2 regions of the Ruegeria sp. AL7 genome follow, and region 1 is predicted to be linked to the other one. Evidence: riboswitches for the same ligand, from Rfam matches in the RefSeq annotation. Region 1 holds a riboswitch; the other holds the start of a gene.
The links. Region 1 has a riboswitch for cobalamin ahead of ACR3E2_RS00625 (ABC transporter substrate-binding protein). Riboswitches for the same ligand answer to the same signal wherever they lie in the genome.
Positions count from the first base shown of each region.

Region 2: linked by a shared signal. The riboswitch ahead of ACR3E2_RS18030 (DUF4198 domain-containing protein) and the one ahead of ACR3E2_RS00625 (ABC transporter substrate-binding protein) in region 1 are both predicted to bind cobalamin.

Region 1 covers NZ_JBQFJF010000001.1:116,250-123,567, reverse strand. The annotation lists gene ACR3E2_RS00640 (SH3 domain-containing protein) at 199-660, shown strand; gene ACR3E2_RS00635 (NADPH:quinone reductase) at 772-1,761, shown strand; tRNA gene ACR3E2_RS00630 (tRNA-Gln) at 1,852-1,926, shown strand; cobalamin riboswitch at 2,088-2,280, shown strand; gene ACR3E2_RS00625 (ABC transporter substrate-binding protein) at 2,434-3,438, shown strand; gene ACR3E2_RS00620 (FecCD family ABC transporter permease) at 3,489-4,484, shown strand; partial or broken gene ACR3E2_RS00615 (ABC transporter ATP-binding protein) at 4,481-4,990, shown strand; gene ACR3E2_RS00610 (GlxA family transcriptional regulator) at 5,881-6,831, opposite strand; gene ACR3E2_RS00605 (GntR family transcriptional regulator) at 6,998-7,318, shown strand, end outside.
Region 2 covers NZ_JBQFJF010000002.1:175,051-182,368, forward strand. The annotation lists gene ACR3E2_RS17995 (hypothetical protein) at 1-349, shown strand, start outside; gene ACR3E2_RS18000 (hypothetical protein) at 342-1,340, shown strand; gene ACR3E2_RS18005 (hypothetical protein) at 1,417-1,632, shown strand; gene ACR3E2_RS18010 (energy-coupling factor ABC transporter ATP-binding protein) at 1,649-2,299, opposite strand; gene cbiQ (cobalt ECF transporter T component CbiQ) at 2,296-3,075, opposite strand; gene ACR3E2_RS18020 (cobalt ABC transporter permease) at 3,075-3,638, opposite strand; gene cbiM (cobalt transporter CbiM) at 3,635-4,246, opposite strand; gene ACR3E2_RS18030 (DUF4198 domain-containing protein) at 4,253-5,038, opposite strand; cobalamin riboswitch at 5,171-5,369, opposite strand; gene ACR3E2_RS18035 (ROK family transcriptional regulator) at 5,491-6,681, opposite strand; gene ACR3E2_RS18040 (substrate-binding domain-containing protein) at 6,871-7,318, shown strand, end outside.

The DNA of each region.
Region 1 (7,318 bases):
CTCGGCTCTCCCACTGCTTTGCAAACGGACGCGCGCCATGGCATCGTGGCGCAGGATAAGGCGGGGCACAAGAACCCCAATGGCATTGAGTCGACCTTTTTTCAAAACCGGATCAACAGGCATAAGAGCGGGCAGTCAGTGAGTGGTATTCGACCGGTAAAACGCCGATTTCTGGCGGTAGTTTCCGCATTTCTGGTCATGTTCGGTGCCTGCGCCGCACATGCCGAAGTCAAACGCGGATCGGTCACCAACCTGCCCCTGCCCCGATATGTGTCGATGAAGGCAGCCGAAGGGAACGTGCGGCGCGGACCATCCCTAACCCACCGAATCGATTGGGTATTCAAAAGGCGTGGCATGCCGCTGCAGGTCACTGCCGAATACGGCAACTGGCGCAAGGTCCAAGACCGCGACGGCGCGGGTGGCTGGGTTCACTATGCCTTGTTGTCTGGCGTCCGAACGGTGCTGATCGAATCCGAGATGCTGCCTGTTTATGCCCGCCCCGACCCGACCTCGCCCGTGAATGCCCATTTCGAGACCGGAGTGGTGGCGCGCCTTGGAGCCTGTTCGCTGGACTGGTGCAGGATCACCGCCGGCGGATACCGTGGCTGGACACTGAAATCGAACCTTTGGGGCGTCGATTCTTCCGAAATTCGGGAATAGGCGAAAGACAATTTCCGGTATCCGCGGTTGCGCATCGCCCCGAAAAAGCGCGACAAGCTGTTTGAGTTACCGGCCCAATCGCCGCTTAACTCGACCTAAACGGAGGACCCTATGCGCGCAGTCACCTATTCAGCCTTCGGAGACGCTGTCGATGTCTTGCGTATACAGAATATTTCCCCGAGTTCGCCTGGACCGGGTGAAGTCACGGTCGAGCTGTCCTTTTCCGGCGTAAACCCCTCGGACATCAAGGCCCGCGCGGGGGCCCGACCGGGTGTCACAGAACCTCCGTTTCCGCTGATCGTTCCGCACAGCGACGGGGCTGGAGTCATCACAGCGGTTGGCGATGGCGTACCCGCGACGCGGATTGGTCAGCGCGTGTGGATTTGGAACGGGCAATGGCAACGCGCGTTCGGTACAGCTGCCAGCCACATCACCCTGCCTGAATCTCAGGCTGTAGAACTGCCCGAGACGGTGTCACTTGAAACCGGGGCAATTCTTGGAATTCCGGGCCTAACCGCATGCCATGCGGTGTTTTCGGGCGGCACGCCGCGCGGGCAAACCATTTTGATCCATGGTGGGGCGGGTACTGTCGGGTATCTGGCTGTCCAGCTTGCCAAATGGGCCGGAGCCAATGTGATCGCAACGGCCAGCACCCGCAGCTTTGACCGGGTCAAGGCAGCCGGTGCAGATGTCGTTCTCGACTACTCCGGTGAACACCTTTCGGATCAGATCCTCGACGCAAATGATGGACGTACAATTGGTCGAATCGTCGATGTCGAATTTGGACAGAACCTTGACACCAACATTGCCGTCATCGCCGAGAACGGCCGTATCAACGCATATGGATCTGCCCGGAATATGACACCTGTCTTTCCCTTTGGGCCCATGATGTTCAAGGCCGTGACACTCGAGGCAGTCCTGATCTACCTGCTGCCCGCAGATTTGCGCGCCGCCGCAATAGAGACTCTACACAAGGCACTGGCTGATGGCGCATTGATCTGCCCCGTACATAAGGTCTTTACACTGGAAGAATGCGCTGCCGCCCATGCGATGGTACAGGAAGGCAACCGTACCGGAGCGGTGTTGATCGACACCAAATGAGGGGCCTTCAAAAAAATTTTACGGCGCTCGCTTTTTTTGCAAAACGCTCTTGAACCCTGCCATCAACAATCGTAGATAGCCGCTCACCGTTGGGGTGTAGCCAAGTGGTAAGGCAGCGGTTTTTGGTACCGTGTATCGTAGGTTCGAATCCTACCACCCCAGCCATGATTTTCCCTAATATCACACACTATGAATCTGGGTCCGGATTTTGGCGCGTTCTCAGCGGCTTTTCTGATATCAGCGCCATGTTGAGACGCGCAGGTGCATGCTCTTGCGAGAAAATAGGAAAGACCCCGGAGTTTTTTCTTGCCGCAGGGTAAGTGTTAAGGTACCCGCGTTTTACCGGTCCCGATGTGGCTAAGAGGGAATCCGAGGTGCCTTTTGGTGCCAACCGGAACTGCCCCCGCAACTGTAGGCGGCGAGCGCTGTCCATTTCCGTCACTGGGCCATTTTGGTCTGGGAAGACAGGACAGACAAAGACCCGTCAGTCAGGAGACCTGCCGGTATGAAACCGAAACACGCCGGGCGGGGTTGTCCGGGGAGGTTGCCGAAGAAACGCGCCGGGCGGTCTATTTTCTACCCTGCGCTCACGGCAGGCAGTAAAGCGCCTGTTGCTTCGGTAAATGCCCATTCACCCGTTCTCTGGTCATTGACACATGGAGATCGATTGTCATGTTTCTACGCACTGGCCTGTTTGGCCTTTCCTTGCTGGCTACCAGCGCTGCCGCCGAAGGAAACTTTCCCCTTTCTATCGAAAACTGCGGTCACTCGGTCACGTTTGACGCGCCAGTGACGTCGTCAGTCACGGTCGGCCAGGCCGCGACCGAGGTGCTTTATGCGCTGGGTCTGGGCGAGCAGGTTCTTGGAACTTCGGTCTGGTTCAACGAGGTGCTGCCTGAATATGCCGAGGTGAATGCCAAGGTAGAGCGTCTGGCGGACAATGATCCCAGCTTTGAAAGCGTTGTTGCCAAGCGGCCGGGACTGGTCGCAGCGCAATATGAATGGCATGTCGGACCCGAGGGCATCGTCGCCACGCGTGAGCAATTTCACGAACTGGGCATTCCAACGTACGTAATGCCTGCAGATTGCATCGGCAAAGACAATACGGTCGGCGGCGATGGCACCCGCCTGCAAGCGTTCTCGACCGATACGCTGTATCAGGGTATCGAAGAACTGGCGGCAGCCTTTGATGTATCCGAACGCGGCACGGACCTGGTTGCCGAGTACAAGGCCCGCGAAGCCGCAGCCGTCGCCAAGGCGCAAACCGTGAAGCTGGACGATGTGTCAGCCGTATTCTGGTTTTCCTCTCCCGAAATGGAAAGCGACCCGTTTGTGGCCGGACAGAAAGGCGCACCGGGATACATGATGAGTAAATTGGGTATCCGCAACGTCGTCGAGACGGATGAAGAATGGCCAACAGTGGGCTGGGAAACCATTGCCAAAGCCAATCCGACGGTGATTGTTATCGCCAAGATGGACCGCCGTCGCTTTGCTGCGGACGACTACCTGAAAAAGCTGGAGTTCCTGCGCACTGATCCGGTGACCAGCCAGATGGATGCGGTCAAAAATGACCGGATCGTCATTATGGATGCGCAGGCCATGGACGCCACCATCCGCGCAATCCCGGCGCTGGAGGATCTGGCCGAGAAGCTGGATACCATCGGAAACAACCTGTGAACGAGGTCGCCGCAATTTTACGGCAGGGTTTCAAGGCTGCGTGCCTTACCGTGCCATTGTTGACTGCGGCGGTTCTTGCGGGCGCGATGATCGGGGAAACCTCTCTGTCGCCCGATTTGGTTCTCTCCGTTCTGGCCAACAAGCTGGCCGGAGCGGACTTTCCTGTAGACCCAATTGATCAGGGTATTATCTGGAGCTACCGGATTCCTCGCGCTCTGGTCGCTGCGTCCTGCGGTGCCGGTCTGGCTGTCGCAGGGGTCGTGTTGCAGGCTTTGCTGCGCAACCCGTTGGCCGACCCTTACATTTTGGGCATTTCTGCCGGGGCCTCGACGGGTGCCGTGGCTGTAACCATCGCTGGTTTGGGTGGGGGGGCCTTGTCGCTGTCTTTTGGCGCGTTCAATGGCGCGCTTTTGGCTTTTGGTTTTGTCGCGTTGCTGGCCCGAGCCGCTGGCGCAGGGGGCGGACGGGCTGCGACGGCACAGATCGTCCTGGCGGGAATTGCCGGGTCTCAGTTGTTCAATGCGCTGACGGCCTTCATCATCGCCAAATCCGCCAATGCCGATCAGGCGCGCGGGATCATGTTCTGGCTGATGGGAAACCTCAGCGGCGTGCGCTGGCCGGATGTGTATCTGGCCATTCCGGTGGCCCTTGTCGGTTGGCTCATTTGCCGCTTTCACGCCAGAGCACTGGACGCCTTTATTTTCGGCTCTGATTCAGCGGCCTCGCTGGGCATATCGGTACGTCGGGTGCAGGCAACCCTGATCTTTGCGACCGCACTTACAACAGCTGTCATGGTTTCTATCGTCGGATCCATTGGCTTTGTCGGGCTGGTCATCCCTCATGCTGCCCGGTTCCTTGTGGGACCGGGGCATCGCAGGCTTATCCCAACCGCCGCCTTGATCGGAGCGGTCTTCCTGATCGGCGCAGATATCGTGTCGCGCATCATCATCCCGGGTCAGGTTCTGCCGATTGGGGTGGTCACCGCCCTGATCGGTGCGCCTGCCTTTGCCGTAATTCTGGTGCGCGGCCAGAGGAGCGCCCGATGAAGATCGAGGCGAAAAACCTGACATATTCCGTTCGCGGCAAGACTTTGCTGTCAGACGTATCCTTTGTCGTGGAGCCCGGCGAAACACTTGCTTTGGTCGGACCTAACGGTTCAGGGAAATCAACGCTGATGCGCCTGCTGGCGGGGTTGGTACGTCCGGTTTCAGGAAAAGTCGTCATAGCGGGTCATCCCGTTTCGCATTTGTCGCGCAGACAAATTGCCCAACGGATTGCCATCGTTGAACAACAGGCTGATACGGCCGAACGCGTGACTGCACGATCCGTGGTCGAACTGGGCCGCACGCCCTGGCTGTCGGCCTTACGGCCGTGGCGCGCCGAGGACACCTGGCAAGTCGACAAAGCCCTGCAAACCGTGGAAATGGCCGATATGGCACACAGAGAATGGGCGACATTGTCGGGAGGAGAGCGCCAGCGACTGCACATCGCACGCGCTTTGGCTCAGCAACCGGGACTCTTGCTTTTGGACGAACCGACCAACCATCTGGACATTCATCACCAACTGTCGATCCTGAACTGTGTTCGAATTCTAAAAGTGACGACAGTGATGGCGCTGCACGATCTGAATCAGGCGATGGCCTGTGACCGGGTGGCTGTTTTGTCAAAAGGGCGGCTGGTCTCTCTTGGCCCGCCCGAACATGCCCTGTCTTTGGAAACCGTTTCAGAAGTTTTCGGTGTCAAAGCACAGTGGGGGTATAGTACCGGCGGGACAGAACGGTTTCTGTCCTATCATCTGGACTGACGGCTTCCGATCGCTTCTGGTCGTACTGGATATCAGTGTCGTCAGCGCAGCATGCCAGATACGTACAATCTACGGCCTCAAAGCCATATTCCAACGGCGCGCAATCTTGACCTGGGTTTCCTCACAACCCGTCAAGTTGCCCGTCGAATGCTGTCTTGATTCTGACCTGGATTGGATTCGTTCGTTTTTTGCCTTCAAAGATGATCGGCAGGCGCGTTGTCCGAGCGTGGGTCGACCAAACCTCAGTGATATGTTCACTACTTGTTTTGAACCGTGAAACAGATTCCTTTTAGAAACCTCTGAGGCCTGACACAAATCACGACACGCCATCAGGTTGAACAGATTGCGGCGACCGCATGTCGATATTGCAGATTACCCACAATCAAAGCCTCAATCTGAGCCTTAAATTAACGGTAGATTAACGAAACAGGGCACAACAAACCTGTCGATGACAAGTTCTTGATATACTTATGCCAATATCGAGATTTATTGGTGGGTAATCCTGCCGGTCTGTTGACTAGTCCAGTTTTTAACGAGGGGGTATCCCGGCAGGATCAGGGGGTGCCAGGTCAGGCCAGTTCGAGGCCAACAGATCGCGGCACCCCCGCCGGTAAGCGCGAACCAGCAACCCATCTTTTTCAGTTGATCTTGTTGCGTTGCGCGTGCGGCGTGATGCCGAAACTGGATCTGTACACCCTAGAGAAATGACCCGGATTTTCGAAGCCGCAGGCCACGGCGACTTCGGTAACCGACGCCTCGGTTTGCAATAGCAGTTTCCGGGCCCGTTCCAGCCGCATCTCCATAAAGTATCTTTTGGGGGAAGTATTAAGGTATTTGCCGAACAACCGTTCCAGTTGACGGGTGGAAATACCCAAAACACCGGCAATGAAGGATGGTGAGACAGGAGTTTCGAGACTGTCCTGCATAATATCTATCGCTTTTGCCAGATGGGCATTGCGCATTCCATTGCGCGATTGCAGCGAGACGCGCTGCTTGGCGGTCGCATTACGCACAGTGTTATAGACCATCTGATCCGCAACATCAGTGGCCAGTTCTTCGCCATGGTCGCGTTCGATCAGATGCAGCATCAGGTCTGCAGTCGCGGTTCCACCTGATGCGGTAATGTGTTTTTCGTCGGCGACAAAGACGCTGCGCACCAGATTGACATCCGGAAACGCCTCCATGAATGCGTCGTGGTACTCCCAATGGATCGCCGCCTGCATACCATTGAGGAACCCGGCCTCGGCCAGCAACCACGCCCCGGAACACAATGCCCCGATCCGCGTTCCGCGCGCGCGTTCGCGCCGCAGTGCAGCCAGAAGGGAACGAGTCACGTGGTCACGCATGTGAATGCCCGACAAAACAAAGAGTTGATCGCACTTGGGTAGTTCCTCAAGTCCGGAATGCACAAGAGTGACGGATCCATTGGAAGACACGGCCTGCTCGCCCTGTTCGGATACAAAAGACCAGCGATACAGCTCATCGCCACTCACTAGGTTGGCGATCCTCAGCGGTTCGACCGCACAGGAAAAGGCGAGGTGCGAAAACTCCTCGACAAGGATGAAGGCGAAGTGCTGCGTCTGAAGCATGAGCAGGACCATTTCCAAACTGGGCCGACGCCCAAGCGTGAGTCTATTTTGCAGACACCCATGCTGCACGAGATTTTTTTGTATACAAGTTGTATTTTTTAGAAATACAAAAATACGACCACCGCGATTCGGACACGGCAGCCAGAGGACATAGTGAGGCCAAAGGATGAAAGACGAAGCCAAGTCGCGCAAAAATGCGCTCAGAGAACACCTGAAGATGTCCATCCTGACGCTGCACCTTCGTCCAGGTGACGATCTGGATGAGGCGCATCTGTCCGATGAATTCGGCCTGTCGCGCACGCCTCTGCGCGAAGTGTTTCGTCAACTGGCTGGCGAAGGCTATCTGGATCTGCGAAAAAACCGCAGTGCCCGTGTTTCGGAAATGTCCTACACCACACTGCGCGATTTCTTCCTTGCCGCGCCGATGGTTTACGGGGCCATCCTGCGTCTGGCGGCAGTGAACGCGACTAACGCGCAAATCGAAGAA
Region 2 (7,318 bases), on a different contig from region 1:
AGAAGCCAAGAAGGCCGCCGCTGACAAGAAGGCATTCGACGCCAGCAATGCCGCCAAGATCAAGGGGTTTGAGGATATTGCCAAGAACGCTTCGGGTGTTTCCGCGCTGATCGGTGGGCAACCGGATGGCAACCGGGCCGGTTTCGTTCAAAACCTGTTCAAGGATTTCCCCGGCGGGGCTGCTGCTTTGGCCAACCCATCCAACACGCTGCTTTTGGCCAAGCTTTTCGGGGCCTTCACCAAGGCGAACGCGGATGCCGATGACGGCAGCGCGACCAAGGCCGGCAGCCAGTCGGTGCTGGATTTCCTCAATGGCCTGAACGCCCCTGCGGAGGACGACAATGAGTGACACGAGCACAAATGTGACGGACAAACCGGGAATCGATGAAAGCCTTGCCGAGGCGATCATCAACATCCTTGAAACGACCAATTCTCCGGCGATCCAGCGCGCCCGTGAGGTGATTGCCCATAGGCTGGCCATTGCGGGCGATATTGCCCCTTCGCGCATCCCTGCGCCGCGCAACATCACCGAGATCGGCGGCTATATCAATCTGCTGAGCGAGTATGGTGAGTCCGAACAGCGCGCACGCATGATCGCGGCCGCTTTGGGTATCGCGGGACCGCAGATTTCGCTGCCGCAGCCGGGTGCCATTCCGCCGATGTCTTTCATCACCCGCGACGGGGCAAGGCCCGTAGGTCCGCAACAAGCCAGTTTCCCGCTGAGCTTCACGATCCGCAGTGATTTCGTTCCGGCCTTAGACAATGCGTTGCAGGAAATCGCGATACGTGGCGGTGCGGTGCCGATCCTGACACCTGTCAGGGTCCTGCCGGCCGCCGGATCAGGCCCGGTGACCGACGGTATTGCACAGCTGGCTTTGATCGGTCGGACCCTCAGCCTGGCACCAACTGCGGCGCTGCATGCCGTGGCCACCGACCCCCTGTCGCTCAGCCGTCCGACTGCGGGTGGCGGGTTCGAGGTTCTGGCACGGGTCATCGACGCCGCCGCCCCGATTGCCGGGACCATCGCGGCGGCAGACTGGACAAGCTGGGAATGCGATGCTGCTGCCTGTTCCGAGGTTGACAGCAACGATGCGCGCTTTGCCCTTACACCGATCCTGAATGCGGCCGGTTGGCACCAGGCGGCTGATCCCGGCAATCCCACCAGCCTGTCCGATCCCGGCAGCTGGGCCGCGTGGCAGAACATCACCGGGCTTGTACCCGGCGTCACGCGGTTCGCGGATGAGCTGCAATTGCTGTACCCTGCCGAGATGCTCATCACCTCGCCGGTTTTCAATCAACTGGACAATGTCTGGACGGGAAGCACCTTTGCCGCGCCATAGGACCCCCTCTGCGACCGCAACAATGTGATTTGGCGGCACTTGGTTTTTGGGGTTACGCTTGAACAGGAGGGGCGCTATGCAAAACCCGGAACGTTTCGAAAAATTCTACTTTGCCAAAGTTGGCATGGGCGAAGCCTGCGGTTGCGCCGAGCGCATCATCGACGTTTTCGAGTTCAACCGAAAAGGTGGCGCGCAATCAAAACACCCGGTGAAACAGGACCGGCGCAGACGCCTGTCGTTTCGGGCATGGGCGGTCAGATATGGGCTTATGAGCCGGAAGCGGCAGGGCTGAACCCGGATTGGTCCTGTCAGACAGCAACCAGTTTTCCGTCTCGCAAATCCAGCGCATCCGGTGCCAGTTCAGCACGGAAGGCCGGGGAATGGCTGACAAGAAGGATCGCTTGCGGCAATTCCCGGAGGATTTCCAGCAGCCGGGCCTCGTTCCGTGGGTCCAGCGCGTTGGTGGGTTCATCAAGCAGCAGAACCTCGGGCTCCATCGCCAGAACGGTCGCCAGCGTAACCAGCCGTTTTTCACCCCCTGACAATTTGTGGGTGATGCGGTTCTTCAGATGCATCAGGTCCAGATCACTCAATACGTTTTCAACGATAGCAAGCGCTTCGTCGCGCGTTCTGCCCAGGTTGAGCGGGCCAAAGGCGATATCCTCGGCGACGGTCGGGCAGAACAGTTGATCATCCGCATCCTGAAACACAAGCCCCACCCGGCGGCGTACGTCGTGAAAATCGGCCTCTTGCACCCTTTGCTGACCAAAGATCGTGACCGTGCCGGACCGTGGGCGCTGCAAGCCAAGCGTGATGCGCAGCAAGGTCGATTTTCCCGCCCCGTTCGGACCCGTCAGCGACAGGCGTTGACCGGCGGACAGGCTGAGGCTGGCACCGTCCAGAACGGGTGGCTGACCAGGGTAGGCAAAGCAGATATCTTCAAGCGCAATCAGTGTCATGCCAAATCCAGTATGATCAGACCCGCGCAAAGGGCACCAAGACCTGCGGCAAAAACGATGTCCCTTCGGGTCAGGGCAAAGTCCTGAAGCAGCAGCATACGGCCTGAAAACCCCCGGCATTTCATCGCATCAAGTATGCGTTCGGATCTTTCGATCGCGCGCACCAGCATCATGCCCACGAGATAGCCAAAACTACGATAGGTGTGCCAGTTTGTTGCCGGGCGAAAACCGCGTACCTTCATGGCCGCGCGCAGGCGCAGGTATTCTTCCCGCAGAACCTCGATATAGCGGATGGTGAACATCAGAAGGTGAACCAGCTTTTCGGGGCAGCGCAGGCGGTGCAGGGCGTGGCCAAGCGTGACCGGCTCCATCGTGCCGACCAGCACCATCAGGGACAGGATGACCGCGTTGGCCGTCAAGGCGATCTCGACCGCTTTCCAGAAACCCTGCCAGCTTGCGGGAAACCCCCAGAGCGTGAACATCGGGTCGCCGGGCATGGAGAATGGCAACAGCACCAGCATGAAAAGGATGAACCCATCCATCATGGCCATGCGTTTCAACGTTTTCCGCCAGGGCAGACGCGACGCGGCAAGAAGCGAAAGGGACACCGCCAAAGCCGCGCACAGCGCTGTCAGCGAGGACACCGCGACAGTCACCACCGCGAAGACAACCGCCATGACGATCCGCATCCTTGGATCAAGCGGGTTGATCGCGCCGCGCCGCTGCGCGCCCGCTTTGATCAGCGTGCTTTCCTGTTGCCCCAGAACGTGCGCCATCAGGCCGCCAGCTTGCGGCGTGCCGCAAAGTAAAAGCCCAGACCAAACAGACCGACGATATATCCGATCCCACCCAGAACAGTTTGCAGGTCATTTTGTTCGCGGTAAGCCGCTATTTCCCGACGCAGCGGGCGCAGCTCATCCCGCACGGCCCTGGCAATGACCTGTTGTTGTTCATCGCTGAGCACCGCCGCTGTCTGGGCAGGTGCGTTTGTCGGCGCGGTGTCGGGTTCCGCTTCAACGCCCATGATCCGGGCGACATCCGCAGCGGGCATGGTGACCTCGGCCACATGCCCGGCACCAAGGTTTGCAAAGAAAGTATGGGCCACCGGCGCGTTTGGCGTGTAGATAAAGAACCCGTCTGCATCTGTTACGATACGGCCCAGCTCGGCTCCGTCCGGGCCGTTGACGATGACCTCGGCCCCGCTTGCCATGTCACCATTGGAAAAGCCGATTTCGCCTTCGATGGCGTCACCGGATTCAAACACTCCGGCTATGACCTTATGCGCCAAGGCAGGTGCGGGTGCGCAGCACAGCGCCAGAATGATCGCCAGGTACCTCACGCGGCCGCTCCTTTGACAAACAGCTCGGGCTTGACCTTGCGCGCCAGCAAAACCGCGAACCCGGTCAGGATCGCCTCAATCGCCATGACAGGAATATGTGCAAAGAAAACAAGCTTGGCCGCTGGCAGGAATGCATCCCCGGACAAGGCCAGTGAAAACGCAACCATGCCGGTTGTAGCGGCGATGGCAAAGGCACCGCCGACCCCGCCCCATATCGCACCTTGCAGAGGTGAGCCATGGGCGATCAGGCGGCCAAAGATCAGCCCGGCCAAAACCGCGGGCAACGCGATGTTCAGGGTGTTGATCCCCAATACCGTCAACCCGCCAAAGCCAAAGAAGACGGCCTGCAGCAAAAGCCCGACGAACAGGGCCGGGAATGCGGCCCAGCCCAACAAAAGCCCGGCCATTCCGTTGAGGATCAGATGCACTGACGAAGGGCCAATCGGCACATGAATCAGCGATGCCACGAAAAAGCTGGCAGACAGCACTCCCGCAGTGGGGATGCGATCAAGATCCAGCGACCTGAGGCCCATGGCAATTCCACCCGCAGCAGCGACTGCACCGCCGATCACGACAGGGTTGGACAAGGCTCCGTCAACGATGTGCATCTACGGTTACTCCAAATCCCAGGCGCGGATCCAGATCACCGCGTCCTGGCTGAGTTCTTTGCCGTTGTGTTCGGTCACGGGACCGGCGCCGAGTGCGGCAAATCCCCAATATCCGGCTTTTGGAACGCCGAACGTGAAATACCCGTTATCATCCGAAATTGCGACCAATGCACCACCCGGCATCGGCGAGACCGACGGGGCGGAAGCGGCCGCGCTTTCCATGTCCGGTTCTGCGGCCATGTACTCGATCTCGATCTCGGCACCCGCAACCGGTTGGCCTTCGGCCATAACCCGACCTGTAAACGTCGAACCCGCGATGATGTTGGTTGGTTTGTTGAGCGGGATGATCTCAACCGGCAAGCCCACCGGGTTCATCCAGTCGGTCGGCAGTTCGTTGCGGTTCAGGAATGCCTTGGCAATCTGCTGGATATAGATATTCTCGGATTCCTCGTAATAGGGCTGGGGAACAGTCACCAGCACATAGTCGCCCGACCGTTTGACGGGAACATAACCCTTGAATGCCGCGCCTTCGTTTTCGCCACCGGTGAAACGCACGGGTTCCAGGGTATCCAGCAGGTCGGTTTTCTGACCGTTGTGGATCACGTAGAATTCCTGCGGCTTGTCCAGATCCATAACGTGCCCGTTCGAGAACGGATGCCAAAAGATCAGCTTGACCGGAACATTCCCCGGTGCGTCGATCATGGTGTCAGCGGTGTATTCCAGCAGGAAATGAGCATTTGCCACCGCTGGAAGCGCTATCGCCACAGCGGCTGCGGAAAGCAGCTTGGTCATCAATAGTCGTCCTTGTCCCATCGTACCAACCCCGGTACGAGATGCGTTTTGACTGCGGGGATGTCCAAGCTAAGCTGCTTTTTCAAGCATCCTGCTCCGACGCACATCCCGTCGCCGATTAGGAGTGCCCTTGTCAAAGGCACATGTCCGGCAGGTATCCTGACTTGCGGGTCAAAGCGTTGGGCTGGCCTTCCCGGATTAACACCAGTGGCACTTCAGCCCTGCTCGCCGCTTACAGTTGCGGGTGCAGTTGCGGAATTGGGCCAAAGCCCGCACCGCATTCCCTATTGATTCCAGAGCACGCCCCGGAACCGGACATGCCGAGCGGCTTGCCAGACTTCTTCGGCATCCGTCAACGATCAATTGCGCTGGCTGTCAAAAAGTTTAGCGGGCGATGCCCTTTTTCCGACGGATCCGCTTTGGATGCAGGTCAGGGTTTTTCGGGAATGAACCTACCCTTCGAGCAGGTATCTTTCCGACAATGGCAAACTGGCCGCCCCCAATGAGCGGGCATCCGGGCCTGCCGTCCCCACCTGCACCAAGGGCCGTTCAAGCCCGGTCAGGTTCATGTCTGATAGCTTGACCTCGACCAATTCCACCAGCCGCGCCTTGATGCCTGTGGGCATCCAGCCATCAATCTTGACAGATTCGAAGTCGATCAGGCTGCAAGACGAGACGATGGCATGTGCGATCCCGTGCGCCGCTTGTTTCAGCCAGTTCTCAAGGTGGGTTTCCGGTAGGTCCCAATGCTGTGTCGTTTCCCAGATTGAGCCGGCTGTTTCGGCATTCCCACCAACTGCGCGCTCCAGCACATAAAGACTGGCGACATCTATCAATGGTTTCACTCCGCCTGCGTCGTCCGGCACGGGCAATGGGCCAAGCGCACCGGCGTTTCCCCGCCCCGAAAAGATCGAGCCGTTCAGAACCACCCCGCCCCCGATGAAGAAGCCCACATAAAAATACAGGAAATCTCGTGGGCCTTCCGCCGGGCCAAAGACCAGCTCGGCACCGCAGGCGGCCGTTGCGTCGTTCTGCAGGAATACCGGCAAGTCATAGCTTGCGGCCAGCGCGCCTTTCAGGTCCGCGTCACGCCACGGATCCATTTTCTCCTGCGGAACCTGCAATGTCTGCGCCCAGTCCCAAAGGTAGAACGGCATCGCAATCCCAAGACCCGCGATCCGGCTGCGCGCCTCGGGCGACAGTGACGCCATCACTTTGTCGAGGCTTTCTTTGGAAAAGCTCAATGTCGCCTCGGGCGTCGGAAAATCATAAGTCCGCCGCTCACGGTGCCTGACATTGCCAAGGAAATCCGTCAGCACCAATTCGGTACTGCGCCGCCCGACTTTGAGCCCAAAGAAATAAGCGCCATCCGGGTTCAGGCGCATGGGAACCGAGGGCTGTCCGACTTTTCCCCGGATCGGTTCGCCCCGCAGAAGCAGCCCATCGGTTTCCAACTGGCGCATGATGACCGAGACCGTCTGCGCCGACAGCCCGGTCATCCGCGCGATTTCAGATTTTGCGAGGGCCTGATGGCGCCGGACCAGTGACAGGACAAGCCGTTCATTTCGGGCCCGCATTCCACTTTGGTTGGTGCCGCGCATATCTGGCTCGCGTACGCCAGTGGTATTGTCCAAAGAGTTCATTGCAGACACGGCCATCCCCTTCATGACGACAATGTTGAAACCCTTCCTTTCTGTCAATAATAAATAAGAGTGATTTATTTATTGACTCAAAATTCGAATCTTGTGATGGTTTTCACGTTCGATCGGGCCGGTTTTCGCCCGATCAGACGTATGCCCGGACGGGCATTGGGAAAACTGGGAGGACTACCGATGAAACTTGCGAAACTTGCAGGAGCCACGGCGCTGGCGGTTTCGGCCATGGCAAGCAGTGCAATGGCCGAAGGTGAAACCGTTTGCCTGATCACCAAGACGGATACCAACCCTTTCTTTGTTAAAATGAGAGAGGGTGCGACCGCTAAAGCCGAAGAGCTTGGCATGACGCTGAAGGCCTTTGCCGGCAAAGTCGACGGCGACCACGAAACTCAGGTTCAGGCCATCGAAACCTGCATTCTGGATGGCGCAAAGGGTATCCTGCTGACCGCGTCAGATACGTCGTCCATCGTTCCGGCGGTGCAGCAGGCCCGCGATGCCGGGCTGCTGGTGATTGCGCTGGACACCCCGCTTGAGCCTATCGACTCGGCCGACGCGACCTTTGCCACCGACAATTTCCTTGCGGGGCTTCTGATCGGACAATGGGCAAAAGCCACTCTGGGAGATG